3 regions of the Kitasatospora sp. NPDC059673 genome follow, and region 3 is predicted to be linked to each of the others. Evidence: riboswitches for the same ligand, from Rfam matches in the RefSeq annotation. Region 3 holds a riboswitch; each other region holds the start of a gene.

Region 1 (5,311 bases), on a different contig from region 3:
CGGACATGGCCTGCATGCCGGCTTCGGCTTCGGCGTCGGGCCCGGTCTCCGCGGCGGTCGATCCGGTGCCGTGCTCGTTCCGGATTTTTTGGCTGATCTTCATGGAGCAGAACTTCGGGCCGCACATGGAGCAGAAGTGCGCGGTCTTGGCGGGTTCGGCGGGGAGGGTCTCGTCGTGGAAGTCGCGCGCGGTCTCCGGGTCGAGGGCCAGGTTGAACTGGTCCTCCCAGCGGAATTCGAAGCGGGCGTCGGAGAGGGCGTCGTCCCAATCCTGGGCGCCGGGGTGGCCCTTGGCGAGGTCGGCGGCGTGGGCGGCGATCTTGTACGTGATGACGCCGGTCTTGACGTCGTCGCGGTTGGGCAGGCCGAGGTGTTCCTTGGGGGTGACGTAGCAGAGCATCGCGGTGCCCCACCAGGCGATCATCGCGGCGCCGATGCCGGAGGTGATGTGGTCGTAGCCGGGTGCGACGTCGGTGGTGAGCGGGCCGAGGGTGTAGAAGGGGGCCTCGTCGCAGATTTCCTGCTGGAGTTCCATGTTCTCGCGGATCTTGTGCATCGGGACGTGCCCGGGGCCTTCGATCATCACCTGGACGTCCTTGGCGCGGGCGATCCGTCCGAGCTCGCCGAGGGTGGTGAGTTCGGCGAACTGCGCCTCGTCGTTGGCGTCGGCGATGGAGCCGGGTCGCAGGCCGTCGCCGAGCGAGAAGGTGACGTCGTAGGCGCGCAGCAGGTCGCAGAGTTCCTCGAAGTGGGTGTAGAGGAAGTTCTCCTGGTGGTGGGCCAGGCACCAGGCGGCCATGATGGAGCCGCCGCGCGAGACGATGCCGGTCTTGCGGCGGGCGGTGAGCGGCACGTAGCGCAGCAGGACGCCGGCGTGCACGGTCATGTAGTCGACGCCCTGCTCGCACTGTTCGAGGACGGTGTCGCGGTAGACCTCCCAACTGAGTTCCTCGGCGCGGCCGTCGACCTTCTCCAGGGCCTGGTAGAGCGGGACGGTGCCGATCGGGACGGGGGAGTTGCGCAGGATCCACTCGCGGGTGGTGTGGATGTTGCGTCCGGTGGAGAGGTCCATGACGGTGTCGGCGCCCCAGCGGGTGGCCCAGGTCATCTTCTCCACCTCTTCCTCGATGGAGGAGGTGACGGCGGAGTTGCCGATGTTGGCGTTGATCTTCACCAGGAAGTCGGTGCCGATGATGGCCGGTTCGCTCTCGGGGTGGTTCACGTTGACCGGGATGACGGCCCGTCCGCGCGCCACCTGCTCGCGCACGAACTCCGGCTCCAGGCCTTCCCGGAGCGCCACGAACTCCATCTCGGGGGTGATCAACCCGCGCTTGGCGTAGGCGAGTTGGGTGACGGCGCCGCCGTCCCTGGCGCGCAGTGGGCGGCGTGGGCGGCCGGGGAAGACGGCGTCCAGGTTGCGCAGGTCGCCGCCGCGCGGCGCGGTGTGCTTGATGCCGTCGTCCTCGGGGCGGACCTCGCGGCCCTGGTACTCCTCGACGTCGCCGCGCTGGCGGATCCAGGCGTCACGCAGGGCGGGCAGTCCGCGCCGGACGTCGGTGGGCCGGTCCGGGTCGGTGTACGGGCCGGAGGTGTCGTACAGCGGGACGGTGCGGCCGTCGGTGAGGTGGACCTCGCGGTAGGGGACCCGCAGGTCGGGGCGGCTGCCCTGGCGGTAGGCCTTGCGCCAGGCCGGGGTGGGGTACCCGGTGGCGGCCGACTCGCGGGCAGACGGGTACTCGGAAAAAGCGGTCATCGGACCTTCAACTCCCTACGCCGGCATTACCCGGTCAGGTTCCTGCGGTCGGCGCAGCAGGTGGTCCGCGGGTCCGCGTACCGTCAGCGCCCTCTCAGCCCGGTGCTCCGAGCTCCCGTTCCGCGCAGGCGTCGTCCGCCTGCGTTCGGTTCCTCACCGTAGGGCACGCGGCGGCGCCGGTCCAGGGCGCGCTCCCGGGGCGGGGCCGCCCCGGCAGGCAACTCCCGCGTGGGCCCGAGCTGTTCACGCCCCTGGCGAGGTGGGAGAATCGTCCGGGTGATCGGACTGACGGGGCGGGTGACGGGGCGGATCGGCGCGGGCCTGGTCGGCGAGGTGATGGTGCACGTCCCGGAACGGCTGGGCACCGAGGCGTTCCTGGCCTACCGCGCCACCCCCGGCGAGCCGCTGGCGCCGGGCACCATGGTAGTCGTGGTCGAATACCAGCCACCGCGCACGGTGTACGTCGAACCCTTTTGATTGCACGTCAGGGAGCCTCCGGCAAACCTGCCGCAACAGTTTTGAGACAGTGAGAGTTCCCACCGTCCAGACCCTTCCCCCGTGATCCGGAACGGCGGAGAATGCGGCTGCCACCGGGTCCGCGCCAGTTCTGCACAACCCAAGCGCAGCACGGGACCGGTGCGCCCTGAAGGGGGAGATTGCCGATGTTGGTCGGCATCGTTGGAGGCGCCGTCGCCGGCGTCGTTCTGTTGGTCGTACTTTTCAAACTGATGTGGCGCGTGGCGGAACCCAATGAGGCGCTGGTGATCTCGGGTTCCAAGCACGGCGAGGGTCTGGGCTTCCGCGTGGTGACCGGACGGGGCACCTTCGTGGTGCCGGGCGTCCAGGCGGTGCGCCGGCTCTCGCTGGACCTGAACGAGGCCGCGCTGGACGTGGAGTGTGTGACGTCGCAGGGAATTCCCGTGCACGTCAAGGGGGTTGTGATCTTCAAGGTGGGCGACGACCCGGCGTCGATCGCCAACGCCGCCCGGCGTTTCCTGGACCAGCAGAAGATGATGGGCCAGCGGGTGCACAACGTGTTCGCCGGCCACCTGCGGTCCATCGTCGGCGGGCTGACGGTCGAGGACATGATCCGCGACCGCGAGCGGCTCACCGGTGAGACCCGCTCCGCCTCGGGCATCGAGATGGAGAAACTCGGTCTGATCATCGACTCGCTGCAGATCCAGGAGATCCTGGACCCGACCGGCTACATCACCAACCTGGCCGCGCCGCACGCCGCGGCCGTCCAGCGCGACGCCCGCATCGCCGCCGCCGAGGCGGACCGGCAGGCCACCGAGGCCGAGCAGGAGGCGTTCGCCCGCAAGGCCGAGGCAACCCGCAACTCCGGTATCCAGCAAGCCGGTTACCAGGCCGAGATGGACACCGCCGCGGCCCGCGCGCTGCAGGCCGGACCGCTCGCGCAGGCCGCCGCCCGGCAGGAGGTCGTGGTCCAGGAGACCAAGGTCGCCGAGCTGGAGGCGCACCGCAAGGAGCAGCAGCTCCAGGCGGACGTCCGCAAGCCGGCCGACGCCCGCGCGTACGAGACCCGCACCAAGGCCGAGGCCGACCGCGATGCCCGGATCTCCGCCGCCGAGGCGCTGTCCCGGGAGACCGAGCTGAAGACCGCCGCCGAGGCGAACCGGGTCAAGGTCGCCGCCGCGGCCGAGGCCGAGGCCACCCGGGCCCGCGGTCTGGCCGCGGCCGAGGCCACCCGGGCCACCGGTGAGGCGCAGGCCGCCGCCGAGGCCGCCAAGGGTCTGGCCGAGGCGGAGGCGGCCCGGGCGAAGGGTCTCGCCGAGGCCGAGGCCACCCGGGCGCAGGGCCTGGCCGAGGCCGAGGGCATCAAGGCCCGCGCCGCGGCGCTGGCCGAGAACCAGGAGGCGGTGGTCGCCCAGCAGCTCGCCGAGAACTGGCCGGCGATCGTCCGGGCCGGCGCGGACGCGTTCGGCAACGTCGAGCACATGGTGCTGCTGAACGGCGCCGAGGGCATGTCCGAGATGTTCGCCAAGGCGCTCACCATGGGCGGGACCGGCCTCGGCCTGGCCCGCCAGCTGCTCACCGCGATGTCCCCGGCCGCCGAACCCGCGGAGGCCGCCAAGGCCGCCGCCGCCCCGGCCCAGGTCATCCCGATCGAGTCCGACGCCAAGTAACCCACGGCAGTGATCAAAAATCCGCCCGGGTGAGGGAATCCCCTCCCCGGGCGGACCCATGACCCCACTCCTCGCCGCGCGGACACCGCGAGCCGCCGCCCGGCATCCGCGAGCCGCCGCCCCGCACCCGGGCAACTGCCCGGCGGGGACTAACTCTTGGCAGCCTTCTTGATCAGGATCACCACGGCGGCGGCGATGCCGACCAGCACCAGGGCGTTGACCGCGAAGCCGATGATTCCCAGCACCGTGCCCACGATGGTCCAGAAGACCTTCCAGGCGATGACCAGCAGAATGATCGGGACGACGATGTTGCGCACCCACGAGGGCAGCGACTTCCAGAGCTCGGCCATGTCCGTACCTTCTCCCCTCGGGCTCGGTGCCGGTGGTTCCGGCTGCGTTCCCGCTCCCTCGATCTCGACACTTCGATCGTAGGACGCCCGGAAGGCCGAAACGAGGCTTCCCGGCCCGGAGAGAACCCGGAGATCGGCCCCTGACGCGGGCCCCGGGAGAACCCTCAGGGCCCGGCCGGGCCCGGGGTCAGACCGGCCAGCTCTCGCCCTGCCAGGCGGCGTCCCAGAACATCCACTCGTACCGCGAGGTGGTGGTGAAGTGCTCGACCACGCGCCGCCGTTCGGCCCCGGAGAGCTCCTCGCCGATCCGGTCGGTGAGGTCCAGGACGCGGCGCACCACGGCCTGGAACTCCTCCCCGCCGTAGGCGGCTATCCACTTGGCGTACAGCGGGTCGGGGGAGGAGCGGCGCAGCAGTTCCTCGCCGACCCGGGCGTAGATCCAGTAGCAGGGCAGCACCGCGCCGAGCGCCTCCGCGAAGGAGCCGCCGTAGACGGTGGCGAGCAGGTAGCTGGTGTAGGCGCGGGTGGTGGGGAGCACGGGTTCGGCGGCGGCCGTGGCGCCGTCCTCGCCGAAGGCGTGCAGGAAGTCGGCGTGCATCTCCTGTTCGGCGGCGATGGCGCCGACCGCGTCGTTGGAGAAGGCCAGCACCTCGTCCTCGCCGGGGGCCTTGGCGGCGCACACCGCGAGCGCCCGGGCGTAGTCGCGCAGGTAGTGCGAGTCCTGCACGACGAAGTGGCGGAACGCGGTGCGCGGCAGGGTGCCGTCGGTCAGGCCGGCCAGGAACGGGTGGTCGAGGATGCGGCCGTAGACCGGCTCGATGGCCGCCCAGAGTTCCTCGGTGAGTTTCACAAGCTGCTCCTCAAAATGTGCGGTCCGGCGCGTCACGGTCAGTCCTCCGGTGGGGAGAACACCACGAGCACCCGCAGTTCCTCGGTGATGTGGTGGAAGCGGTGTTCCGTCCCGGCGGGGACGAACACCACGCTGCCGCGGGCGACGGTGGCGGTCTCCCGGCCGACGGTCAGTTCGGCCCGGCCGCTGACCACCAGGTAGATCTCGTCCT
Region 2 (11,429 bases), on a different contig from region 3:
GGCGGGCAGCCGCAGGTTCAGGGTGTGCAGCACCGCGCCCATGGCCGGGATCGCCAGGTACGCCTCCTGGTGCTCGGTGTTGTTCCACATCAGCGTGGCCACCACGCTGCCGTCCGTCACCCCGAGTTCGTCCCGGAGCGCGTGGGCGAGCTGCGCGGCGCGGCCGCCGACCTCGGCGAAGGTCCGCACGACTGGGCCGTTCTCGGTCCAGGTGGTGATGGTCGACCGGCTGTGAATGGTGGACCCGTGCTGCAGAATCCGGGCGACAGTGAGTGGAACGTCCTGCATCGTGCTGTACACCAGGGGTCCTCCTTGACCGGCCGGCGGATTGTTACCCGCAGGTAGTGCGATGCCTCGATTGTTTCCCCGGCACACCCGCGCTGTCAGTAGCCGCAACCGAGATGAGACCGACGCCGCCGACCTGCGCGGCTTTCCGTCTCCGCCCGTGTCCGTCCGGGTCCGTGGCGTGTTCGGAATGCGGGGGCACCGCCTTTTCATGGTCGCGCGGCGAGGTGGCCGCCCGGTCGTCGGTTCGCGCGGCGGGACGCGACGCCGGTGCCCGCCGGCCACCACTGTGGGCGCCGAAGCACTCCCGGGTGGGCCCCCGCGCCATCCGGCGGTAACTGTCTTTGACCAAAAGCACTCCTTACGAGACACTCGATCTCATGCCAGGCACCTCCCTCACCGTCGAAAGCACCACCAAACTCCCCACCATCGCCTCCGTTTCCAAGGTCACCAGCTCCGGCCGGGCTCGGGCGAGCGGAATGCGACGACGGCTGGGCGGTATCCCGGCACCGGTGCTGTGCATGGTCTCGATGCTGGCGGTGCAGCTCGGCGTGGCGGCCTCCAAGCCGCTGTTCGGGGTGCTGGGAGTGGCCGGCGCGACCTTCCTGCGGATCTCCTTCGCCGCCGTCGTGCTGCTCGCCTTCACCCGCCCCCGGCTGCGCGGCCGCAGCCCGCGCGACCTGGCGATGGCCGGACTGCTCGGCGTGGCATCCGCCGGCATGACCCTGCTGTTCGCCGCGGCCGTCGACCGGCTGCCGATGGGCACCGCCGCCACCATCGAGTTCCTCGGCCCGCTCGCCGTCGCCCTGGTCTTCGCCCGGCGCGCCGGACACGTGCTGTGGGCGATGCTCGCCGCCGCCGGCGTGGTGCTGCTCACCCTGTTCGGCCACGGCGAGTCCGGCTCCAGCCTGGACCCGGTCGGCCTGGCCTGCGCCTTCGGGGCGGCCGCCTGCTACTCCGGCTACATCCTGTTCACCGACAAGGTCGGCGCGGCGTTCAAGGGCTTCGAGGGCCTGGCGGTCTCCTTCACCGTCGGCATGGTGGTGCTCGCCCCGTTCGGCGCCGCCGAGGCGATGCACGGACTGTCCGGCTCCGACTCCCCCGCCCTGCTGCTGCTCGCGATCGCCGGTGTCGCCCTGCTCTTCCCGGTGCTGCCGTACGCGCTGGAGATGGTCGCGCTGCGCCGGATGTCGCAGCGGGTGTTCAGCGTGATCGTCAGCCTGGACCCGGCGGTCAGTGCGCTGGTCGGGCTGCTGGTGCTCGGCCAGGTGCTGGGCCTGCCGCAGCTGGTCGGCATCTGCTGCGTGGTCGCGGCCAGCGTCGGGGCCACCCTCACCGCTCGACGGTAGTCCTCCGGTTTTCGCCCGACACCCCTCGGGGGCGCGGTGCCGTTCGCGGCTGCCGCGCCCCCGAGGGGTTTCTGCTCCTCGTACGCCCCGAGGCGGGTGACCCTTTCCACTCCCGGGTACTCCGGCGGTCGGTGCTCGGGCCGGCTCGGCGCCCCCGCCGATCCGTCCGCACCTCCCGCCGGGAGGTCAGTAGCGCGCCATGGATTTCCTCCGTGCTGCCGATGTCCGCTGCCTGTCCACTGCCTGTCCACTGCCTGTCCACTGCCGATGGTCACCGCTGATGACCGTGAATTGCTGTCCTGCACTTCCTGGGAACAGAATTCCGCAACAAATCGACAAAGCACCAGCGCCGCTGGGCATTTTCCCTCGTTCGCGTGATACGCCGGCCCCGCGGATTGGCCCGCCGGGGGCCACCAGCCGTCGGCCGCAACGCCGTTGAGCTGCACTTCTACCTGGGCCGACCGAGGCTGGTGGCGCCGGTCAGGCCCCCGGTTCCCCGCGAGTCGCGCCACCCTGCGGGCGCACGAACGGTGGGCCCGCGCCCCGTTCCGGTGCGGTGACCGTCAAATGTCGATATTCATCCGCCCAAGGGATGCGAGGGAAATCCGATCCGAATTCAGAACGATTCTCAGATCATCTTTCCCGGTTCTCAGATCATCTTTCCTGGATTGAGCAGACCCAGCGGATCGAAGACCGCCTTGATCTGCCGCTGCAACTCCAACCCGACCGATCCCAGCTCCCGGGCCAGCCACTCGCGCTTCAGCAGCCCGATGCCGTGCTCGCCCGTCACCGTGCCGCCCAGCTCCAGGCCGAGCGCCATGATCTCGTCGAAGGAGGTCCGGGCCCGCTCCACCTGCTCCGGATCCCGGGCGTCGAAGATCACCACCGGGTGGGTGTTGCCGTCGCCGGCGTGCGAGACCACGCCGATGGTCAGCCGGTGCCGCTCGGCGATCTCCGCGACGCCGTTCAGCATCGCCGCCAGCGCGCTGCGCGGCACCGCCACGTCGTCGATCATCGTGGTACCCATCCGCTCCAGCGCGGGCAGCGCCAACCGGCGGGCCTGGAGCAGCAGTTCGGACTCCGCCCGGTCCTCGGCCGGCACCACCTCGGTGGCCCCGGCGGCCGTGCACAGCGCACCGACCGCGTCCAGCAACGCGCGCTGGTCCGGGCCGTCGAAGGCCACCAGCAGCAGCGCCCGGGTCGACTCCGGCAGGCCCATCTGTGCCATCTCGTTGACCGCGCGGACGGTGGTGGCGTCCATCAGCTCCATCAGCGAGGGCGTGAACCCGGCGGCCATCACCTCGCACACCGCCTGCCCGGCGGCGTCCACCGAGTCGAACTCGGCCGCCAGCACCAGCTGCGGGCCGGGCGCGGGGCGCAGCGCGAGCACCGCCTCGACCACCACGCCGAGGGTGCCCTCGGAGCCGACCAGCAGCCGGGTCAGGTCGTAGCCGGCCACGCCCTTGGCCGTGCGCCGGCCGGTCCGCAGCAGTCGGCCGTCGGCCAGCACCACGTCAAGGCCGAGCACGTACTCGCTGGTCACGCCGTACTTCACGCAGCACAGGCCGCCGGCGCCGGTGCCGATGTTGCCGCCGATGGTGCAGGACTCCCAGCTCGACGGGTCCGGCGGGTAGGCCAGCTGCTGGGCTTCGGCGGCCCGGGAGAGTTCGGCGTTGACCACGCCGGGCTGCACGATCGCGATCCGGTCGACCGGGTCCAGGTGCAGGATCCGGTTCATCCTGGTCAGCGAGAGCAGGATGCAGCCGTCAACGGCGTTCGCGCCGCCGGACAGGCCGGTGCGCGCGCCCTGCGGCACCACCGGCACCCGCAGTTCGGTCGCGGTGCGCATCACGAACTGCACCTGTTCGACCGTCTCCGGGAAAACCAGCACGGCCGGCTCGCCCGCGTCGCAGAAGCCCGCCATGTCGCGGGCGTACGCGCCCGTGACGTCCGGGTCCACCGCGACGGCGCCGTCCGGCAGCCCCTCGCTCAGCCGCTCGACCAACTCACCCACGACAACCTCCACTCGTTCCGCCCGCACTCTCCTCCCCCGCCCCGCCCCCGGCAAGCGTCGCCGGCCCCTGTCGGGCTGTCGGTCGGTTCGGGCACCCTGGTACCCATGCGCGCACCCCGTGTCCAGTGCCCCGCCTGCGGCCGCCCGGTCGCCCTCATGCCCACCCGCCGCACCGGCTACGGCGTCATCCACGACCACAAACGCGACCGCCGCTCGCTGGTGCTGTGCGACGGCAGCATGCGCCAGCTCCCGCTCAGCGACGCCGCCCTGTGGCAGGACGCGCTGCCCGGCCTGCCCGCCCAGGACGAGGATCCGACGCTGTTCTGACGACCCGTCGGCCCGGGGCTGTTCAGCACTGGACGCCACAGGTAGCGTCCCCGGTGCGACGGTTCGTCCTGGGGGGCACGACATGGCGTACGACGACGGCACGCGGTACCAGTACCTGGAGTCGCTCGACTCGACCCGGCTGGCCTGGCCCGGGCCGGACGGGCTTCAGCAGGGGTACCACGACGAGCTGCACCTGCAGATCTTCACCGAGGTGCTGATGACGCTGGCGCTCGGCCGCGAGGTGGTCGTCCCGCAGTCGTACGCCTTCGACTCGTTCGGGTTCCAGCGGGTCGCGGCCACCGTGCTGCGGGCCCGGGACAGCGGCGCTGCGGGCGAACACCCGTTCCGGCTCCACCTGTTCGGGGTGCGCTCGTACGAGGACGCGGTTGCCGGCATCCTCGCCCAGGCGGTCGATCCGGCCAGTCCGTTCCTGAGCAGCCTGCTGCCCGAGCTCAACGACCCCGCCGGGTACGGGCTCGACCCCGGCGACGTACGGGAGCAGGCCGCCGACTTCGACCGGCTGCTGAACGCCGAGTGGCTCGACCCGGAACGGGCCGACGGGCTGTCGGTGGTCCGCGACGAGTTCCGGCACCTCCCCCGGGTGGCGGCCCGGCCGCCGGCCCGGCTGTACGCCCTCGGCGAGCTGGTGCTCGCCGCCGTGGACGAGACCTCGCCGATGGGCCGGGCGGTGGCCGGCCTGCCCGAGCCGTACCGGGAGGTGCATGCCACGCTGGCCACCGCGATCCGCCGCCTCGGCGCCGACCGTCCGCACGCGTTCCACCAGCGCAGCCGGCTGCGGCTGCCCCGGCCGTGGCCCGGCGACGCCGCCGGACGGACCCCCGAGGAGATCGTCGGCGGGCCGGAGACCCTCGGCCTGCTGGTGGAGTTCGTCGACACGCTCTACAACCTGATCGTGGTGGACTCCATCGGCGTCGCCGACACCACCCTCAGCACCGGCCAGGGCCGCGACGACCACCGGCTCGCCGCCCGCGCCACCGCCCAGGAACTCGCCCTCGCCCAGTACCGCTACCGGGCCGGGCGGGCCCTCCCGGAACCGGACGACACCGGCTCCGGGCCGCTGTTCGAGGTGAAGGTCGGCGCGGCGGCCGGTCTCGCCGACGAGCGGGTGCGGGCCCGGATGGCGGCGCTGCGCACCGACGCCGCCGACGCGATCTCCGCACTGCTGCGGGCCCGCGCCGAACGCGGCCGCACCGCCAAGTCGCCGTTCTGGCAGGGCGTCGAGCGGTTGCGGGCGGCCGAGGACCCGCTCTCCGCGCGCAAGGCGCTGGACACCCACCTGGCCCGGGTCGCCGCCGTCCTCGGCGACCGGACCGGGCTGGCCCCGATCGGCGGACTGGCGGTCGAACTGGTGCTCACCGCGGCGGGCACGGTCGGCCCCGCACTGGCCACCGAGGTGTGGAAACTGCCCGGGCTGGTCGGCTACCCCGCGATGGCGGCCGGTGCGGTCGGCAACGTGTTGTACCGCAAGGGCAAGGACAGCGTGGCGCGCCGGCTCTCCACCAGACGGCTGGCCTGCGCGCTGGGACGAGTCGTCGATGTGAGGAGCTGACGCCATGACGGACACCGAGCACCCGGACGCCATCCGCCGCACCCGGGAGGTCCTCGCGTACCGCAACCGCTTCGTCGACGTCTACGACGACGAGGTCGCCTTCCCGAGCGGGGCCGCCGGGCACTACCTGAGGATCCGTCACCGCGACGAGGGCCACGGCGTGGTGATCATCCCCGTCCACCGCGACCGGATCGGACTGGTCCGCACCTACCGCTACCCGCTCGGCCGCCTCCAGTGGGGCCTGCCCCGCGGCTTCTCGCAGAGCGCCGACCCGCTGGTCACCGCGCGGGCCGAACTGCACGAAGAACTCGGCGTCCCCGACGCCGAGTTCGAGCTCCTCGGCACCATGACTCCCGACTCCGGCCTGCTCGCCAGCACCGTCGCCGTCGTCCGCGCCACCGTCCGCACCCCCACCGGAACCCCCCTGCTCCCCGACGAAGTCACCGAAACCCGCTGGCTCCCGCTCCCCGACCTCCGCCACTGGATCACCACCGGCCACCTCGACGACGGCATGACCCTCGCCGCCCTCACCCTCGCCCAGGCCCACGGCCGCCTCCCCTGACGGCCCCTCAGCCCCGGGTACGCCGAACGGCCCCCGACCGGAACTGCAGGTCGGGGGCCGTCCTCAGGCGCGGAGGGTGTGGGATTTGAACCCACGGTGGCGCGAGGCCACGACAGTTTTCAAGACTGTTCCCTTAGGCCGCTCGGGCAACCCTCCTCGGCGGAGGCCAGCCTAACGGGTCGGAGCGGGTTCGGTGCACTCCGTTGTGGAGGGGTGGTCAGTTGTCGCCCTTGCGTTCGCCGAGGGTGACGGTGGTCTTGGCGGCCTTGCCGTCGCGGGTGTACTCGACCTCGACCTTTTCGCCGGGCTTGTGGGTCCAGATCTCGGAGACCAGGGTCGGGCCGCTGTCGATGGCGACGCCGCCGAGCTTGGTGATGACGTCGCCGGCCTTGAGGCCGGCCTGGTCGGCGGGGCCGCCGGGGGTGACGGCGGGGGTGTCGCGGACGGGGGCGGTGGCGATCTGGGCGCCGTCGCCGCGGTAGTCGTCGTTGCGCAGGACGCCGAGGATCGCGTAGACGGGGGTGCCGTCCTTGATCAGGGTCTGGGCGACCCACTTGGCCTGGTTGATCGGGATGGCGAAGCCGAGGCCGATGGAGCCGGCCCGGCCGGAGCCGCCGGTGTTGGACTGGATCGCCGAGTTGATGCCGATGACCGAGCCGGAGCTGTCGAGCAGCGGGCCGCCGGAGTTGCCGGGGTTGATCGAGGCGTCGGTCTGCAGGGCGTTCATGTACGAGGAGTTGGCGCCGGTCTCGTCGCCGGAGGCGACCGGGCGGTCCTTGGCGGAGATGATGCCGGTGGTGACGGTGCCTTCGAGGCCGTAGGGCGCGCCGATGGCGATGGTGGCGTCACCGATGGCGACCTTGTCGGAGTCGCCGAGCGGCAGCGGGACGAGCTTGTCCTTGGGCGGGTTGTCGAGGCGGATCACCGCGACGTCGTAGCCCTCGGCGCGGCCGACCACGGACGCGGTGTAGGAGGACCCGTCGGAGAACTTGACGCTGAGCTTGCCGCCCTTGGCGGCGGGCGCGACCACGTGGTTGTTGGTCAGGATGTGGCCCTCGGTGTCGAAGACGAAGCCGGTGCCGGTGCCGGACTCGCTGGAGTTCGAGGCCTTGATGGTGACGGTGGAGGGCAGCGCCTTGGCGGCGATCCCGGCGACGGACTCGGGGGCCCGGTCCAGGGTCTGGTGGGCGTTGCCGACGCTGACGGTGGTGCTGTTGTGGCTGGTGCCGCTGCCGCCGTCCTTGCCCGAGACGGAGGCGCCGATCGCGCCACCGGCCAGGCCGGCCACCAGGGCGACCGCCGCGACCAGGGCGACCAGGCTGCCGCGCTTGCGCTTGCCGGAGTCGCCGCCCGGAGCGGGCTGCGGGCCGCCCCACGGCGCACCCGGTTCGCCCGGTCCGCCGAAGCCGCCCGCACCGCCGGACGGGTGCCCCCAGCCGCCCACCGGGTGACCGGCGCCGAACGGGTGCTGGCCCTCGCCGGGAACGCCGGGAACGCCGGGAACACCCGGGGCGCCCGGCGTGCCCGGGACCCCGCCCGGCACGTCCTGGGCGAGCGGCGCCACATCCTGGGCGAGCGGCGGCACGGCCGGGGCGACGGCGGTCGGCGTGTAGGGGCTGGGCCCGCTGACGCTGCCGTACGGGTTCTGGAACGGCGGCGGCGCGTCCACCGGAGCCGGAGCCGGAGCGGGGATGGGGGCGGCGGACGGGGCCGCCGGCCCGGCGGGGACCTTCGCGAGCTGCATGGTGCCGTCGGACACCGGCGCGGCGGGCGCGGCCGGGGCCGCCGGCAGCACCGGCGGCGGGGCGTCGAGGTAGGCGGGCGCGGGCGCGGGCGTCCCGGAAGTGGAAGCCGCCTCGGTGCCGGTGGCCTCGGGGGCCTTCTCCGGCGGGGTGGTACCACTCGCGTGCTCGGTGCTCACGGACGACCTCCATCGCTGACAGAACCTTGGGCGTGGTCCGTCGCGCGGGCGGCGCGGCCACAGCCTCGGGGCACAGTTTTTCCTATGCCGGATTCGGACACCGTAAGCGGGCCCCTGAAGAAATCATGAGAAGCCTTAGGCCTCGCTGACATGCACATCAGTGGTCCCGCGATGCGGACGCCGTTCCCCCCGGCCTTGGCGTTCCCTCACCTGGAGGCTAGCCTGTCGCTCCTGTAAACCGAAGTACGTCGCGGGAGCTTGGACCAGCCAGGCTGAGAGTGCGCCGGATCGACCGTAGGGCATGGCGGTGACGCCGCCCCGGTCGAGGGGGCGCTGACCGCCGGAACCTGTCCGGGTAATGCCGGCGTAGGGAGTATCGGCCATGACGGCTGTTCCGTCTGCCCCAATTTCCGATCTTGAGACGGCCGTGCGGGCCGAGGCCCCGCTGACCCTCGACACGGCGCCGCCGCGCACGCTGGATTTCCGGGCGCTGTTCGCGTTGTGGGCGAACCTCGGGGTGAGCCTGATCGGGTTCACCAGCGCCGCGACGGTGCTGGGCAAGCAGGGCCACGAGCTGGGCTTCGCCGCCGCCGTGACGGCGGTCGTGGCGGGTACCGCGATCGGCACCGCGATGCTGGCGGTGGCGGCGCTGGTGGGCGCCCGCACGGGCGCGCCGGCCATGGCGGTGCTGCGCGGCCTGTTCGGCACCCGGCTGTCGTACGTGCCGACGGTGCTGAACATCCTGCAGTGCGTCGGCTGGGGCGTGTACGAGCTGACGGTGATCGCCTGGGGCGCCCAGACGGTGGCCGGCACCGAGGGCTGGCGCTGGCTGTTCGTGCTGCTGGCGGGCGTGCTGACGACGGTGCTGACGATCTGGCCGCTGGGCGCGATCGCGGTGCTGCGCAAGTACGTGGCCGTCGCGGTCGGTGTGGCGATGGTGTACTTCACGGTGCAGTTCGCCCGGCAGGGCTTCCCGGACCCGGGCGCGGGCAACTGGGACGGCTTCCTGTCGGCGACGGACGCGGTGATCGCGGTGTCGATCTCGTTCGTCCCGCTGGCCGCCGACTACACCCGGCACGCGCGCAGTTCGGCGAAGGCGTTCTGGGGGACGTTCTCCGGCTACACGGTGGCCCAGGTGTGGTGCTACGTGCTGGGCGTGGTGGCGCTGCTGCAGTCCGGCGGCGACCCGGACAGGATCCTCGGCTCGTTCACCGGCGTGGCGGCGGGCTGGGCGTTCCTGCTGGTGCTGGTGCTGCGCGAGTCGGACCAGTCGTTCGCGAACGTGTACTCGACGGCGATGTCGATCCACAACCTGTGGCCGAAGGTGGACCGGCGGGTGCTGACCGGCGGCATCGGCGTGCTGGTGACGGTGCTGGCGCTGCGGATCAAGGAGTTCACCGACTCGTACTACGCGTTCCTCGGCCTGATCGGGTCGGTGTTCGTGCCGCTGTTCGCGGTGCTCGCGGTGGACTACTTCCTGGGCGCGGGCCGGCGCGGCTGGAACCTGAGCCAGGACGCCCCGGCGCGCTGGGTGATGCTGGCGCCGTGGGCGCTGGGCTTCGCGGTGTACCAGTTCCTGGCGCCGACGGCGGTGGCCGGCTGGTGGACGGACCTGTGGGCGAAGGCGCAGGAGGCGGTGCACTTCACCCCGCAGGCGTGGAGCTCGGCCTCGTTGCTCTCCTTCCTGGTGGCGGCGCTGGCGACCGGCGCGGTGGCGGCCGTGGAGCGGCGCAAGGGCTGACGTCACGTCAAGGGCGAGCTGTTCACCGCGGCGTCGCCGGATCGGAAGCGACCCGCCATCCGGTGCCGCGTAGGCTGGTTGACGTGAACACCCAGCACAGCGCCTCGGCCCCGCTCCCCGCTCCGATCGACCGCTCGGCGGTCAAGGTGATCGCCCACCGAGGGTCCTCCGCCGCCCTCCCGGAGCACACCGAGGAGGCGTACCGGCGGGCGCTGGAGGAGGGCGCGGACGGGCTGGAGTGCGACGTCCGGGTCACCGCCGACGGGCAGTTGGTGTGCGTGCACGACCGCGACATCCGCCGCACCTCCGACGGGCAGGGCGTGGTGTCCACCATGACGCTGGCTCAGCTGTCCGCGCTGGACTTCGGCTCCTGGAAGCACCCGGAGCAGCCGCAGCGCAGCTCGGTGCTGACCCTGGAGCGGCTGCTGGAGCTGGTCGCGGACGCCGGGCGGCGGGTGGAGCTGGCCATCGAGACCAAGCACCCGGTGCGGTACGCGGGCCGGGTGGAGTCCGAACTGCTGCGGATGCTGGGCCGGTTCGGCCTGCTGCCGGCCGCGCCGGAGGAGTCCACGGTGCGGGTGATGAGCTTCTCGGAGCTGGCCCTGCACCGGGTGCGCCGGAACGCCCCGGCGGTGCCCCGGGTGTACCTGTGGGAGCGCCCGGTGCCGCTGCTGGGCCGCACCAGGGCACTGCCGGGCGGCGCGTCGATCGCCGGCCCGGGCATCTCGCTGGTGCGCCGCGACCCGGACCTGATCCGGTCGCTGCGCCGGGCCGGCCACCGGGTGCACGTGTGGACGGTGGACCGCCCCGAGGACGTCGAACTCTGCCTGGAACTGGGCGTGGAGGCACTGATCACCAATCGCCCGGCCGACGTGCTGGCCCAGTTGGGCCGCTGAACGCGGCGCGGCGGGCGCGGGGCACGCGCGCCCCATCGGCGTGACAGAAATACTGAACGGGGTATTTCCTGTCGGTCATTCGGACAAGCCCCCCGACGCGACTGAAGGTGAGACGCTCCTCACCTTTTGCCCGCGGGCGGCGCGGATCTCGTTAATGCCCCGATCGGATCGTCGAACTCCCGTTTCCGACGCATTAACGGCGGGCATCCATCCCTCGGCAGAAGCTGAAGGAGGTCCGGGGGTGGCGTTGATGGTGGCGCGAGCTGTGCCAGTTCAGGCCGGGTCGACCTCATCGGCCATGGCCGTTCCGCACGGTCCGGCCAGTGTTTCGACCGCGCGGCGGAGGCTGCGCAACGATCTCGGTGATCGTTCGATACCGGATGCGGTGATTGACGACGCGGTGTTGATCCTCTCCGAACTGCTCAGCAATTCCTGTCGTCATGCCAGACCGCTGTCGGCCGATGATCCTGACGCGGCGGACAGATCGTCCGGTCGGCGTCCGCACGCCGATGACGAAGCGGAGATCGGTACGGTGCTGGTGAGTTGGCGGATGCGCGGGGACGGTCTGCTGACCCTGGAGGTCACGGACGGCGGGGCGACCACCCGGCCGGTGCCGGCCAGCCCGTCGGTGTCGGCGCACGGCGGCCGGGGGCTGAGCATCGTCGGCAAGCTGGCACGGGACTGGGGGGTGCGGCACGCCCCCGGTCAGGTGACGGTGTGGGCGGAGCTGCCGGCGTTCGGGCAGGTGGTGGGCGGCGGGGAGC
Region 3 (11,429 bases):
GCCGTCGCCCTCGCCGACCCGTACCCGGTGCCGCCGCGTCGCGGGCTGTCCCGGCTGCTGCCGCGCGGGCGCCACACGCTGGCCGAGGTCGCCGCCCAGGAGCTGGCCGGCGCGCCGGGCCCGGCGGCGCTGCTCGCCGAGTACGCCTTGCGGTACGGGCTGAACCCGCTGACCGCGCCCGCCTCGGCGACCGTCCTGCCGTACATGGAGCAGTCGTTCGGCGTCTGGTACGTGGAGGGCGGCCTGCGGGCGCTCGCCGACGCGGTGTTCGGGCGCTGCGAGAGCCGTGGCGTCGAGTTCCGTTTCGGCACGCCCGTACGGGAGTTGGAGCGTGCGGGCGGGCGGGTCACCGGCGTCCGCACCGACGACGGGGTGCTGACCGCCGACCTGGTGCTGTCGGCCGTCCCCGGCCTGGGTGTCACCGCGCCCGCCGAGCCCGCGCCCGGACGTTTCACCGTGCTGCTCGCACTGAACGGCGCCCGCCCCGCGGGCACCGCCCACCGCATGGTGCTGCACGGCGCGGATGTCGCCGCCGAGGCGCGCGCGGTCTTCACCGACCGCACCCTGCCTGAGCGCCCCACCGTCCAACTGCTGCGCCCGGACGACCCGTTGCTGGTGCCCGGGCCCGATGCCGAAGCGGCCGTGCTGACCGTCACCGTCCCCGCCGGGCTGGAGTTGACCGACGCTCAACAGGGCGCCTACGCCGACGAGTTGCTGGCCCGGCTGGCCGGCGCGGGTGTCGATCTGCGCGGGCGGCTGCGCTGGCGGGAGACCCGGCTGACCGCGTCCGTCCCGGCGCCCGCGCTGGCCGGGGGGCAGCTCGCCCAGGCCAACCGGCCGGGCGAGCCCGGCCTGTACCTGATCGGCGCGCACGCCCACCCCGGCGGCGGGCTGGCCCGGGTCGGGATGTCCGCCTCGATCACCGCCGGGCTGATCGGTCCGGCCTGACGGCGGCTCAGTACTGCTGCTGGTAGTACCAGTTGGTGTGCTGCTGCTCGCCCGGCTGCTGCGGGATGTACGGCTGCTGCTGGTACTGCTCCGGCTGGTACTGCTGCTGTTGCGGGTACTGGTGGACCGGCTGGCCGTACTCGTCGTAGCCGATCAGCTGCGGCTGCTGGGCGTACGGGTCCTGCTGCGGCTGCTGCTGGTGGCCGAACTGCGGCTCCGGTTGCGGCTGTTGGTAGTAGTACTGCTGCTGGTCGGGCTGGGGCTGGGGCTGGTAGGAGACCGGCTCGTCGGTGTAGATGCCCGCGTCGATCTCCTGGAACTCCTCGTACGCGTACGGCTGTTCGACCACCGGCTCGTCCTCGACCGGGCCGACCTCGCCGACCTTCGGGGCCGTCTCGGCCGCCACCGCCACGGCGGTCGCCCCGCCGGTGGCCGCGGCCAGCAGCGGGACCTTCGCCAGCGGGCCGGGCAGGGTGCCGTCCGCGCGGCGCAGCGACCAGCCCACCGGGCGGCCGCGCTTGACCGAGAGGGTGACCATCGCCTGTCCCGCCGCGAAGGCCGCGGCGCCCGCGACTATCACCGGAACGGAGGACTGCGTCATCCCCGCGACCACCCCGAGGAACCCCGCCAGCGCCAGCGCCCGCCAGTGCAGCGCGGCCCGGTTCTGCAGCAGCAGTTCGGCCACCAGCCAGACCGCGACCAGCGCCAACGCGCCGTAGAGGAACAGGTGTCCGATGCCCATCCCCGCAACCTCCAGATGCCACCATCACCGCGCGATTGCGGGCGACTGTACCGCCTCCGGGCGAACACCGCCGCATCCCGTCCGCCCGGAGGACGGCCGCAGGGGCGTCAGTGCTTGTGGAGGCCCAGGTTCTGGTAGATCTCCAGCGTCGAGGTGCTGTGGTTGAGCGTGATGAAATGCAGGCCGGGGGCGCCCTCCGCGAGGAGCCGCTCGGCCATGGCGGTGGCGTGTTCGAGGCCGACGGCGCGGACTTCGGCCGGGTTGTCGGCGGCGGCCTCCAGCCGGCGGCGGAAGTCCGGCGGGAAGTCGGAGCCGGACAGCTGGGGGAAGCGGATCAGCTGGCGAATGTTGGTGACCGGCATGATCTCCGGGATGATCGGCGTCTCGCAGCCGGCTGCGGCGACCCGGTCGCGCAGCCGGAGGTAGTCCTCGACCTCGAAGAACATCTGGGTGATCGCGTAGTCCGCGCCGGCCCGGCACTTGGCGACGAAGTGCTTGATGTCCTCGTCCCACTCGGTGGAGCGCGGGTGCATCTGCGGGAACGCGGCCACGCCGACGCAGAAGTCGCCGATGCCCTTGATGAGTTCGACCAGTTCGTAGGCGTAGCTGACGCCCTCGGGGTGGCGGACCCACTCGCCCATCGGGTCGCCGGGCGGGTCGCCGCGGACGGCGAGCACGTTGCGCACGCCCTCGTCGGCGTACTGGCCGATGATGTTGCGCAGTTCGGCCACCGAGTGGTCGACGGCGGTGAGGTGCGCGACGGGGGTCAGGGTGGTCTCGGTGGCGATCCGGCCGACCAGGTTGACAGTGCGGCCGCGGGAGGAGCCGCCGGCGCCGTAGGTCATGCAGACGAAGTTCGGGTCGAGCGCCTCGACGCGGCGGATCGCGTCCCAGAGTTTGCGCTCGCCCTCTTCGTTGCGGGGCGGCATGAACTCGAAGGAGAAGGAGCGGTCGCCTGCCGCCAGCAGGTCGCGCACGGTCTGCGCGCGGTCGCTTCTGGTGGAGGGAATCCCGAGTGCCATGCAGGAAGGTTAGCCTTCGGCGGCGCGGCCCGGACAAACCATGTCCAGGGGTTGAGACATTGGTTGAGATTCCCGGGCGTGTCCCGGCGGTCCGGCCCGCACCTCGGCGGACGAGCGCACCCGGGCGGGGGCGTTAGTCTGACTGTCAGACCAATCTATCCGGAGTTCCAGGTGCCCTCCTCCATCCGTCTTCCCCGCAACCCCGTCGATGCGGAGGACGTGCGCGACCGCGTCAACGCCGCGCTGAGCGCGTTCATGGCCGAACGGACCGCCCTGCTCTCCGGCATCTCCGACCAGCTCGGTCCGGTCGCCGGGGCGCTGCGCGAGTTCCTGCTCGACGGCGGCAAGCGGCTGCGCCCGGCGTTCTGCTACTGGGGCTGGCGCGCGGCCGGCGGCGGCGCCGAGGAGCCCGGCATCGAACGGGCCGCGGCCGCCCTGGAGCTGCTCCAGGCCAGCGCCCTGGTGCACGACGACCTGATGGACCGCAGCGACACCCGCCGCGGCCTGCCGTCCGTGCACCGCCGGTTCGAGAACCTGCACCGGGCCAGCGGCTGGCGCGGCGACCGCGAGCAGTACGGCGCGTCCGCGGCGGTGCTGCTCGGCGACCTGCTGCTGATCTGGTGCGACGAGCTGTTCCAGCGCTCGGGGCTGCCCGCCGCCGCGGTGTCCGCCGCCAAGCCGGCGTTCGACCTGATGCGCACCGAGGTCATGCTCGGCCAGTACCTGGACGTGCTGGAGCCGGTAGCGGGCGACTCCACCGACGCCGACGCCCTGGACCGCGCCCGGACGGTGCTGCACTACAAGTCCGCGAAGTACACCATCGAACGCCCGCTCCAGGTCGGCGCGCTGCTGGCCGGCGCCGGCCCCGACCTGGTCGAGGCCCTCGGCAACTTCGGCCTGCCGCTGGGCGAGGCGTTCCAGCTCCGCGACGACCTGCTCGGCGTGTTCGGCGACCCGGCGGTCACCGGCAAGCCGGCCGGCGACGACCTGCGCGAGGGCAAGCGCACCCTGCTCGTCGCACACGCGATGCGCGGCCTGTCGGACCTCGACGCCAAGCACCTGGACACCCGGCTCGGCGCGCCCGACCTCACCGCGGCCGAGGTCGCCGAGCTGCGCGAGCTGATCTCCGCCAGCGGCGCCCCCGCGATCGTCGAGGCCCGCATCGACCAGCTGCTCGCCGAGGCACTGACCGCCCTGCACAACGCGCCGATCGCCGACGGCCCGACCCGCGAGGTGCTCCAGGCGCTGGCGGACGCGGCGACGGTACGCAAGTACTGACAGGCCGTCAGCGACGCCACCGGCGCCGGGACGCGAGAGCGGCCAGCCCCGCGCCGGCGGCGTTCAGCAGGACGTCGTCCACCGAGGACACCCGGTCCAGCCACAGCACGTACTGGGCGGTCTCCACCAGCACCGAACAGGCCGCGCCCAGCGCCAGCACCCGTGGCACCGAGGCCAGCGCGCGGAAGCGGATCGGCGCGAAGCAGCCGAGCGACGCGAACACCAGCAGGTTGCCGACGATCTGCACCGTCGCGGTCACCGGCGGCCCCTCGGCGAGGATCGCGCACACGTCCCGCAGCGGCAGCAGGCTGACCCGGCGGGGCACGACCCCCGCCCCGGGGCCCGGCAGCATGATCATCCAGACCCACGGCACCGTCCCGTGCACCATCGCGACCTCGGCGAACGCCCGCCGCCAAGCCCCGCCGCCGCCCCGGCGCCGGGCCAGCACCCATATCAGCGCGGCCGACAGCGGCAGCGCGACCAGCGTCCAGAACACCACCCCGTTGACGGTGCCGAACCAGGGCTCCCACCCGGCGCGACGGTGCAGCGGCCGCTGCACGACGAAGGCAACGGCCACCACGAGAAGGCCGACCGGCACGAGCAACACGATCCGGCGGGCGCGGAGTACGGGGTTCACGACTCCACGGAGGACGCCGAGCCCCTTCGCGGTTCCCGCATGGCGCCGCCGCGCACGGCACGATCGCCGGACCGGACGGGCGTCAACCCCCCGGCGGCCGGCCGGTCGGACCGGCTTCACCGCACTCCGCCTCGGGAACCCGGACCAGCCCCTCGGCGCAGCCGGCCGGGGAATCGGCTCGGACAGCCGGCCGGGTGCCACTGCCGAGCCTCCCCGCCCGCCCGCCCGCACCACCGGACGGGCGGCACGCGAACGACCACCGTCCGATCAGCACCGGCCCACGCACCCACCGCCGCCCGGCGGAGCCTCGCCGCAGGCGGGCGGGCGAGGCGCTACCGCAGCCGGACGGTCGGCACGCGAACGACCACCGTCCAATCGGCACCGCCCACGCGCCCACCACCGCCCGGCAGGCGCCGCAGGCGGGCGGGCCAGGGGCTACCGCAGCCTGGCCGCGAGGTGTGCCGCCGCCGCGCCCGGGTCCTCGGCCGCCGTGAGGGCGCGGACGACCACGATGCGGGTGGCGCCGGCCTCAAGCACCTGGTCGAGGTTGGTCCGGTCGATGCCGCCGATCGCGAACCACGGCCGGGTCGGCTCGGCCGCAGCCGCGTAGCGGACCAGGTCGAGGCCGGGGGCGTGGCGGCCGGGCTTGGTGGGCGTGGGCCAGACCGGGCCGGTGCAGAAGTAGTCGACGCCGGGCTCGGTGATCGCCGCGTCCACCTCGGCCTCGGCGTGGCAGGAGCGGCCGATCAGCACGTCCTCGCCGAGGATGGCCCGGGCCACGGCCACCGGGAGGTCGTCCTGCCCGAGGTGCAGCACGTCGGGGCGGGCGCCGTACGCGACGTCGGCGCGGTCGTTGACGGCCAGCAGCTTGCCGTGGCGCTTGGCCGCGTCCGCGAAGACCTCCAGGTATTCGAGTTCCTGGCGGGCCTCCAGGTTCTTGTCCCGGAGCTGGACGATGTCGACGCCGCCGGCCAGCACGGCGTCCAGGAAGTCGGCCAGGTCGCCCTGCTCGCGCCGGGCGTCGGTGCACAGGTAGAGCCTGGCGTCGGCGAGCTGTTGACGGGGCGTCACAGCGCCAGGGCCTGGGCGCGGCGCTTGACCTCGGTGGCGCGGTTCTCGCGCAGGGCCTGGATCGGGCTGCCGGGCAGCGACGGGTCCTCGGTGAACATCCACTCCAGGATCTCCTGGTCGGAGAAGCCGCAGTCGCGGAGCACCGTGAGGGTGCCGACCAGGTGCTTGACCGGGCCGTCGTCCTCGATGAAGTCGGCGGGCACCTGGAGGGACTTGTTCGGGCCGCGGCGGACGGCCAGCAGGGTGCCGTTCTTCACCATGGCGCGGACCTCGGTGATCACCACGCCCCACCGCTCGGAGATGTCGGGCAGGTACAGCCACGCAGGGACCAGGGCGTCAGTCTTGGGATCGATCTCGCTCACGGCACCCAGCCTACCCACCCGCTACCCGACGGCCGCCTTCAGTTGGACGGCCGGGTCGGCGGCGAGCGCCGGATCGAGCACCGTGCCGCGTTCGATCAGGCGGCGGCCCTGCGCCAGGTCGCGCGGCCGGTCCACGGCAAGCAGCGCGACCAGCGCGCCCTCGCGCAGCCACAGCACCGTCCAGTCGCGCGCCGACGGGGAGCCGCGCCACAGCAGGTGGTCGGCCCCGGCGTGCCGGCCCGCGTACTGCACCATGCGGTCGAACTGCTCGGACCAGAAGTACGGGACGGGGTCGTAGGGCGCGTCCAGGGCGCCGAGCACGGAGGCGGCGACGGCGCTGCCGGAGTGCAGGGCGTGGTCCCAGTGCTGGACGGCCAGCCGGGTGCCGAACCGGGCGGACGGGTAGGAGACGCAGTCGCCGACCGCCCAGACGCCGGGCAGCGCGGTGCGCAGCCGGTCGTCCACCGGAATGGTGCCGTCGGGGTCGAGGGCGAGCGGGCTGTCGGCGAGCCAGCCGGTGGCGGGCCGGGCGCCGATGCCGACCACCACCTCGTCGGCGGGCAGGTGGGTGCCGTCGGCGAGCAGCACCCCGCCGTCGGCGGCGCCGGCGACGCCGACCCCGCAGCGCAGCTCGACGCCGGCGGCGGCGTACCACTCGGCCATCAGCGCGCCGATCTCGCCGGGCAGCGCCCCGGCCAGCGGGGTGGCGGCGGCCTCGACGACGGTGACCTGGCAGCCCAGGGCGCGGGCGACGGTGGCGGTCTCGGCACCGATCCAGCCGGCGCCGACCAGCACGATCCGCCGGCCGGGGGTGAGTGCGGCGCGCAGCGCGTGCGCGTCGTCGACGGTGCGCAGGGTGCGGGCGCCGGGCAGGCCGGGCAGCGTGCGCGGGTCGGCGCCGGTGGCGATCACCAGGGCGCCGTAAGGGAGTTCGCCGCGGTCGGTGTGCAGCACGCCGGCGTTCAGGCCGGTGGCGCGGTGGCCGGTGAGCAGTTCGACGCCGAGTTCGGTCCAGTCGATCTCGAAAGCGGTGGCGTCGGCCTTGCCGAGCAGCACGTCCTTGGACAGCGGCGGTCGGTCGTACGGGAGGTGGAGTTCCTCGCCGACCAGGGTGATCGCGCCCTGCCAGCCTCCCTGGCGCAGGTTCAGGGCGGCCTGTGCGCCCGCCATGCCCGCCCCGACCACGACGACCCGGTCCGTTGCCCTCAGCTCAGCCACGGCGTCCACCCTAACCGCCCGTACGCCCCTGCGGGCGGGGGTGGGCCCGGCGTTAAAGTGGAGGGACTGACTATCACGGGAGCCCGGCGCACCGGGCTGAGAGGCGGGCTGTGGCGGCCCGCGACCGTCCGAACCTGATCCGGGTCATGCCGGCGAAGGGAGAAGAAGCGCTGTGGCACATTCCGACGTGCTGGTGATCGGCGGCGGCATCATCGGCCTCGGCGTCGCCTGGCGTACCGCGCAGCGCGGGCTGAGCGTCGCGGTGGTGGACCCGTCGCCGGGCGGCGGGGCGGCCCAGGTCGCCGCGGGCATGCTCGCACCGGTCACCGAACTCCAGTACGGCGAGGAGCCGTTGCTGCGCCTGGGCATGGCGTCCAACGAGCGCTACGGCGCGTTCGCCGCCGAGCTGACCGAGCTGACCGGCCTGGACACCGGCTACCGCCGCACCGGCACGCTGGCCGTCGCACTGGACTCCGACGACCGCGAGGAGCTGCGCGAACTGCACGCCTTCCACGGCCGGTTGGGCCTGGAGTCGCAGTGGCTGACCGGCCGGGAGTGCCGCCGACTGGAGCCGATGCTCGCGCCGGGCATCCGCGGCGGCCTGCACGTCGCCGAGGATCACCAGGTGGACGGCCGCCGCCTCGCCGCCGCGCTGGTCGCGGCCTGCAAGCTGCTCGGCGTCGCCTTCCATCGCACCCAGGCCGCCGAGCTGGTGACGGATGGCGAACGAGCACTCGGCGTGCGCCTGTTGACCGGCGAGCAGCTGACGGCCGGTCGGACGGTGCTGGCGGCCGGCTCCCGCAGCCACCTGCTGCCGGGCCTGCCGGACGGAGTGCTGCCCGCGATCCGCCCGGTGAAGGGGCAGGTGCTGCGGCTGCGCGTCCCGAAGCTGTACGCGCCGTTCCTGTCCCGCAATGTGCGCGCCGTGGTACGCGGGCAGCACCTGTACCTGGTACCGCGCGCCGACGGCGAGTTGGTGATCGGCGCGACCACCGAGGAGATGGGCCACGACACCACCGTCACCGCGGGCGGCGTGTACGAGCTGCTCCGGGACGCGCACGAACTCGTACCCGGCATCACCGAGTTGCCGCTGGTGGAGACGGGCGCGGGCCTGCGGCCGGGCTCCCCCGACAACGCGCCGCTGCTCGGCCCGACCGCGCTGCCCGGCCTGGCCGCCGCCACCGGGCACTACCGCAACGGCGTGCTGCTCACCCCCGTCACCGCCGACCTGCTCGCCGACTACCTGGCCACCGGCGAACTCGACCCGCTGGCCGCCGACTTCACCCCCGACCGCTTCCGCACCGAGGTGCCCGCATGAACACCGTCGCCCTGACCGTCAACGGCGAACCCCGCACGCTGCCCGCCGCCACCACCCTGGACGTGCTGGTCGCCGAGGTGTCCGCCGCCAACACCGGCGTCGCCGCCGCCGTCAACGAGGCCGTGGTACCGCGCAGTTCGTGGCCCGCAACGGCGCTCGGCGAGGGCGACCGGGTGGAGATCCTCACCGCCGTACAGGGAGGCTGAGATGGCCGACGACCTGCTGACCATCGGCGACACCACCTTCACCTCCCGCCTGATCATGGGCACCGGCGGCGCACCCAGCCTGGAGGTGCTGGAGCAGGCGCTGCGGGTCTCCGGCACCGAACTGACCACGGTGGCGATGCGCCGGGTCAACACCGCCACCCAGGGCTCGGTGCTGGAGGTGCTGGCCCGCAACGGGATCCGGATCCTCCCGAACACGGCCGGCTGCTACACCGCCGGCGAGGCCGTGCTCACCGCCCGCCTGGCCCGCGAGGCGCTCGGCACCGACTGGGTGAAGCTGGAGGTGATCGCCGACGAGCGCACCCTGCTGCCCGACCCGATCGAACTCCTGGACGCCGCCGAGACCTTGGTGGACGACGGCTTCACCGTGCTGCCGTACACCAACGACGACCCGGTGCTGGCCCGCAAGCTGGAGGACGTCGGCTGCGCGGCGATCATGCCGCTCGGCTCGCCGATCGGCTCCGGCCTGGGCATCCGCAACCCGCACAACTTCCAGCTGATCGTGGAGTCCGCGAACGTCCCGGTGGTCCTCGACGCGGGCGCCGGCACCGCCAGCGACGTCGCCCTGGCGATGGAACTCGGCTGCTCCGCCGTGATGCTGGCCTCCGCCGTGACCCGCGCCCAGGATCCCGTGCTGATGGCCGACGCGATGCGCCGCGCCGTCGAGGCCGGCCGCCTCGCCCACCGGGCCGGCCGGATCCCGCGCCGCTACTACGCCGAGGCCTCCTCCCCCACCACGGGCCTGGCCGACACCCGCGAGCGCCCGGCGTTCTGACGACGGGTTCCCCGCCGTGTCCCGGTTCGGAAACGGTCCGCCCCACGACCGCTCCCGCACCCGGGCACGGACTGCAACTGGCGCTGCGGCTCGCGTTGCTGATGCTCTTCCCGCCGCGCATCCCCTGGTGACCGGCCCGACACCGGGCCCCTGCCCGTCGGTGGCCGGTGTGGCCCCTAGACTCCTCGGGTGGACATGACCATAGGCGACCCCCTGCTCGGCGTGCTGCTCGACGGGCGCTACCGGGTCGAGCAGCGGATCGCCGTCGGCGGCATGTCGACCGTCTACCGCGGCACCGACACCCGGCTCGACCGTGCCGTCGCGCTGAAGGTGATGCACCCTTCGCTGGCGGGCGACGCCGACTTCACGGCGCGTTTCATCCGCGAGGCGAAGGCGGTGGCCCGGCTCGCGCACCCCAACGTGGTCAACGTGCTGGACCAGGGCGCGGATCCGCGCGCGGTGTTCATGGCGATGGAGTATGTCCCCGGCCGCACCCTGCGCGACCTGCTGCGCGATCGCGGCGCGCTCTCGGCGCGGGCCGCGCTGGACATCCTGGAGCCGGTGCTGGCGGCGCTCGGCGCGGCGCACCGGGCGGGTCTGGTGCACCGGGACGTGAAGCCGGAGAACGTGCTGATCACCGACAACGGCATGGTGAAGGTCGCGGACTTCGGCCTGGTCCGGATCATGGGCGCCGCCGACTCCGGCGCCACCGCCGCCACCGAGGCGGGCCAACTGCTCGGCACCGTCTCGTACCTGGCCCCGGAGCAGATCCGCCAGGACGCGGCCACCGACCAGCGGGTGGACGTCTACGCGGCAGGCATCCTGCTGTACGAGATGCTGACCGGCAGCAAGCCGCACACCGGCGAGAACGCCGCCCAGGTGATGTACCGCCACCTGCACGAGGACGTCCCCGCGCCGTCCCGCACCGCCCCCGCCGTCGGCCCGGAGCTGGACGCGCTGGTCGCCGCCGCCACCGCCCGTGACCCGCAGGCCCGGCCGTGGGACGCGGTGGAGCTGCTGGCGGCCGTCCAGCGGGTGCGCCGGACGCTGCCGCCCGGGCAGTTGGACGCCGAGCCGCCCGCGTCGAGCCGGCCCACCCCGCAGTTCGGCCCGGGCGAGGCGACCGCGGTGATCAGCGCCCCGCCCGGCCTGGAGCGCACCAGCGTGCTGGACGTCCCGCCGGAGCTGCTGCCGCCGATCCGGCCGGTGGACGAGGAGGACCTCCCCCCGCGCCGCCGCCGCACCGCGCGCCCGCGCAGCCGCATGCCGCTGATCTGGTCGGCGGTGGCGCTCGCGGTGGTGCTGCTGGTCGGCGGCGTGACGTACACGCTGTCCAGCGCCGTGTACGCGACGGTGCCGAGTGTGCTGGGGCAGAGCCGGCAGCAGGCCGTCACCGTGCTGGACAAGCAGGGCCTGCACGGCACGTTCAGCGAGCAGTTCAGCGAGTCGGTGCAGGCCGGGCAGGTGATCTCCACCGATCCGGGGGTGGGCGCCAAGGTCCGCAAGAGCGACGCGGTGAAGGTGGTCGTCTCGCGCGGCCCGGAGCGGGTGCCGGTGCCGGACGTGGCGAACCGTCCGCTGGCCGAGGCGTCCAAGGCGCTGACCGCCGCCCGGCTGACGGCGGGCACCACCACCGAGCAGTTCAGCGACGCGGTGCCGAAGGGCGTGGTGATCTCCACCAGCCCGGCGCCCGGCACGGCGCTGGCCCCGAACTCGCCGGTGGCGCTGACGGTTTCCAAGGGCATGCGCCCGGTGCCGGATGTCACCGGGATGTCCAAGGACGACGCGGCGAAGGCGTTGCAGGACGCGGGATTCACCGCGCAGGTGGCCGGTC

The links. Region 3 has a riboswitch for thiamine pyrophosphate ahead of thiO (glycine oxidase ThiO). Riboswitches for the same ligand answer to the same signal wherever they lie in the genome.
Region 1: it holds a riboswitch for thiamine pyrophosphate, as region 3 does, so the genes downstream of both, thiC (phosphomethylpyrimidine synthase ThiC) here and thiO (glycine oxidase ThiO) in region 3, are expected to answer to the same signal.
Region 2: it holds a riboswitch for thiamine pyrophosphate, as region 3 does, so the genes downstream of both, ACFV18_RS23600 (purine-cytosine permease family protein) here and thiO (glycine oxidase ThiO) in region 3, are expected to answer to the same signal.

What each region holds. Positions count from the first base shown of each region.
Region 1 covers NZ_JBHWEN010000004.1:143,691-149,001, forward strand. Annotated here, with positions in the region: gene thiC (phosphomethylpyrimidine synthase ThiC) at 1-1,753, opposite strand, end outside; TPP riboswitch at 1,749-1,882, opposite strand; gene ACFV18_RS07115 (hypothetical protein) at 2,030-2,230, shown strand; gene ACFV18_RS07120 (SPFH domain-containing protein) at 2,416-3,900, shown strand; gene ACFV18_RS07125 (hypothetical protein) at 4,050-4,250, opposite strand; gene tenA (thiaminase II) at 4,438-5,100, opposite strand; gene ACFV18_RS07135 (cupin domain-containing protein) at 5,139-5,311, opposite strand, start outside.
Region 2 covers NZ_JBHWEN010000021.1:50,760-62,188, reverse strand. Annotated here, with positions in the region: gene ACFV18_RS23640 (long-chain fatty acid--CoA ligase) at 1-300, opposite strand, end outside; gene ACFV18_RS23635 (DMT family transporter) at 666-1,634, shown strand; gene ACFV18_RS23630 (FAD-binding oxidoreductase) at 2,284-3,648, opposite strand; gene ACFV18_RS23625 (hypothetical protein) at 3,754-3,975, shown strand; gene ACFV18_RS23620 (hypothetical protein) at 4,058-5,545, shown strand; gene ACFV18_RS23615 (NUDIX hydrolase) at 5,550-6,107, shown strand; tRNA gene ACFV18_RS23610 (tRNA-Ser) at 6,178-6,263, opposite strand; gene ACFV18_RS23605 (S1C family serine protease) at 6,325-8,028, opposite strand; TPP riboswitch at 8,269-8,420, shown strand; gene ACFV18_RS23600 (purine-cytosine permease family protein) at 8,411-9,769, shown strand; gene ACFV18_RS23595 (glycerophosphodiester phosphodiesterase) at 9,853-10,665, shown strand; gene ACFV18_RS23590 (ATP-binding protein) at 10,916-11,429, shown strand, end outside.
Region 3 covers NZ_JBHWEN010000006.1:10,774-22,202, forward strand. Annotated here, with positions in the region: gene ACFV18_RS09405 (phytoene desaturase family protein) at 1-948, shown strand, start outside; gene ACFV18_RS09410 (hypothetical protein) at 956-1,690, opposite strand; gene metF (methylenetetrahydrofolate reductase [NAD(P)H]) at 1,798-2,712, opposite strand; gene ACFV18_RS09420 (polyprenyl synthetase family protein) at 2,884-3,990, shown strand; gene ACFV18_RS09425 (VanZ family protein) at 3,998-4,627, opposite strand; gene thiE (thiamine phosphate synthase) at 5,063-5,698, opposite strand; gene ACFV18_RS09435 (Rv2175c family DNA-binding protein) at 5,695-6,060, opposite strand; gene ACFV18_RS09440 (NAD(P)/FAD-dependent oxidoreductase) at 6,082-7,287, opposite strand; TPP riboswitch at 7,344-7,456, shown strand; gene thiO (glycine oxidase ThiO) at 7,451-8,596, shown strand; gene thiS (sulfur carrier protein ThiS) at 8,593-8,802, shown strand; gene ACFV18_RS09455 (thiazole synthase) at 8,804-9,595, shown strand; gene pknB (Stk1 family PASTA domain-containing Ser/Thr kinase) at 9,791-11,429, shown strand, end outside.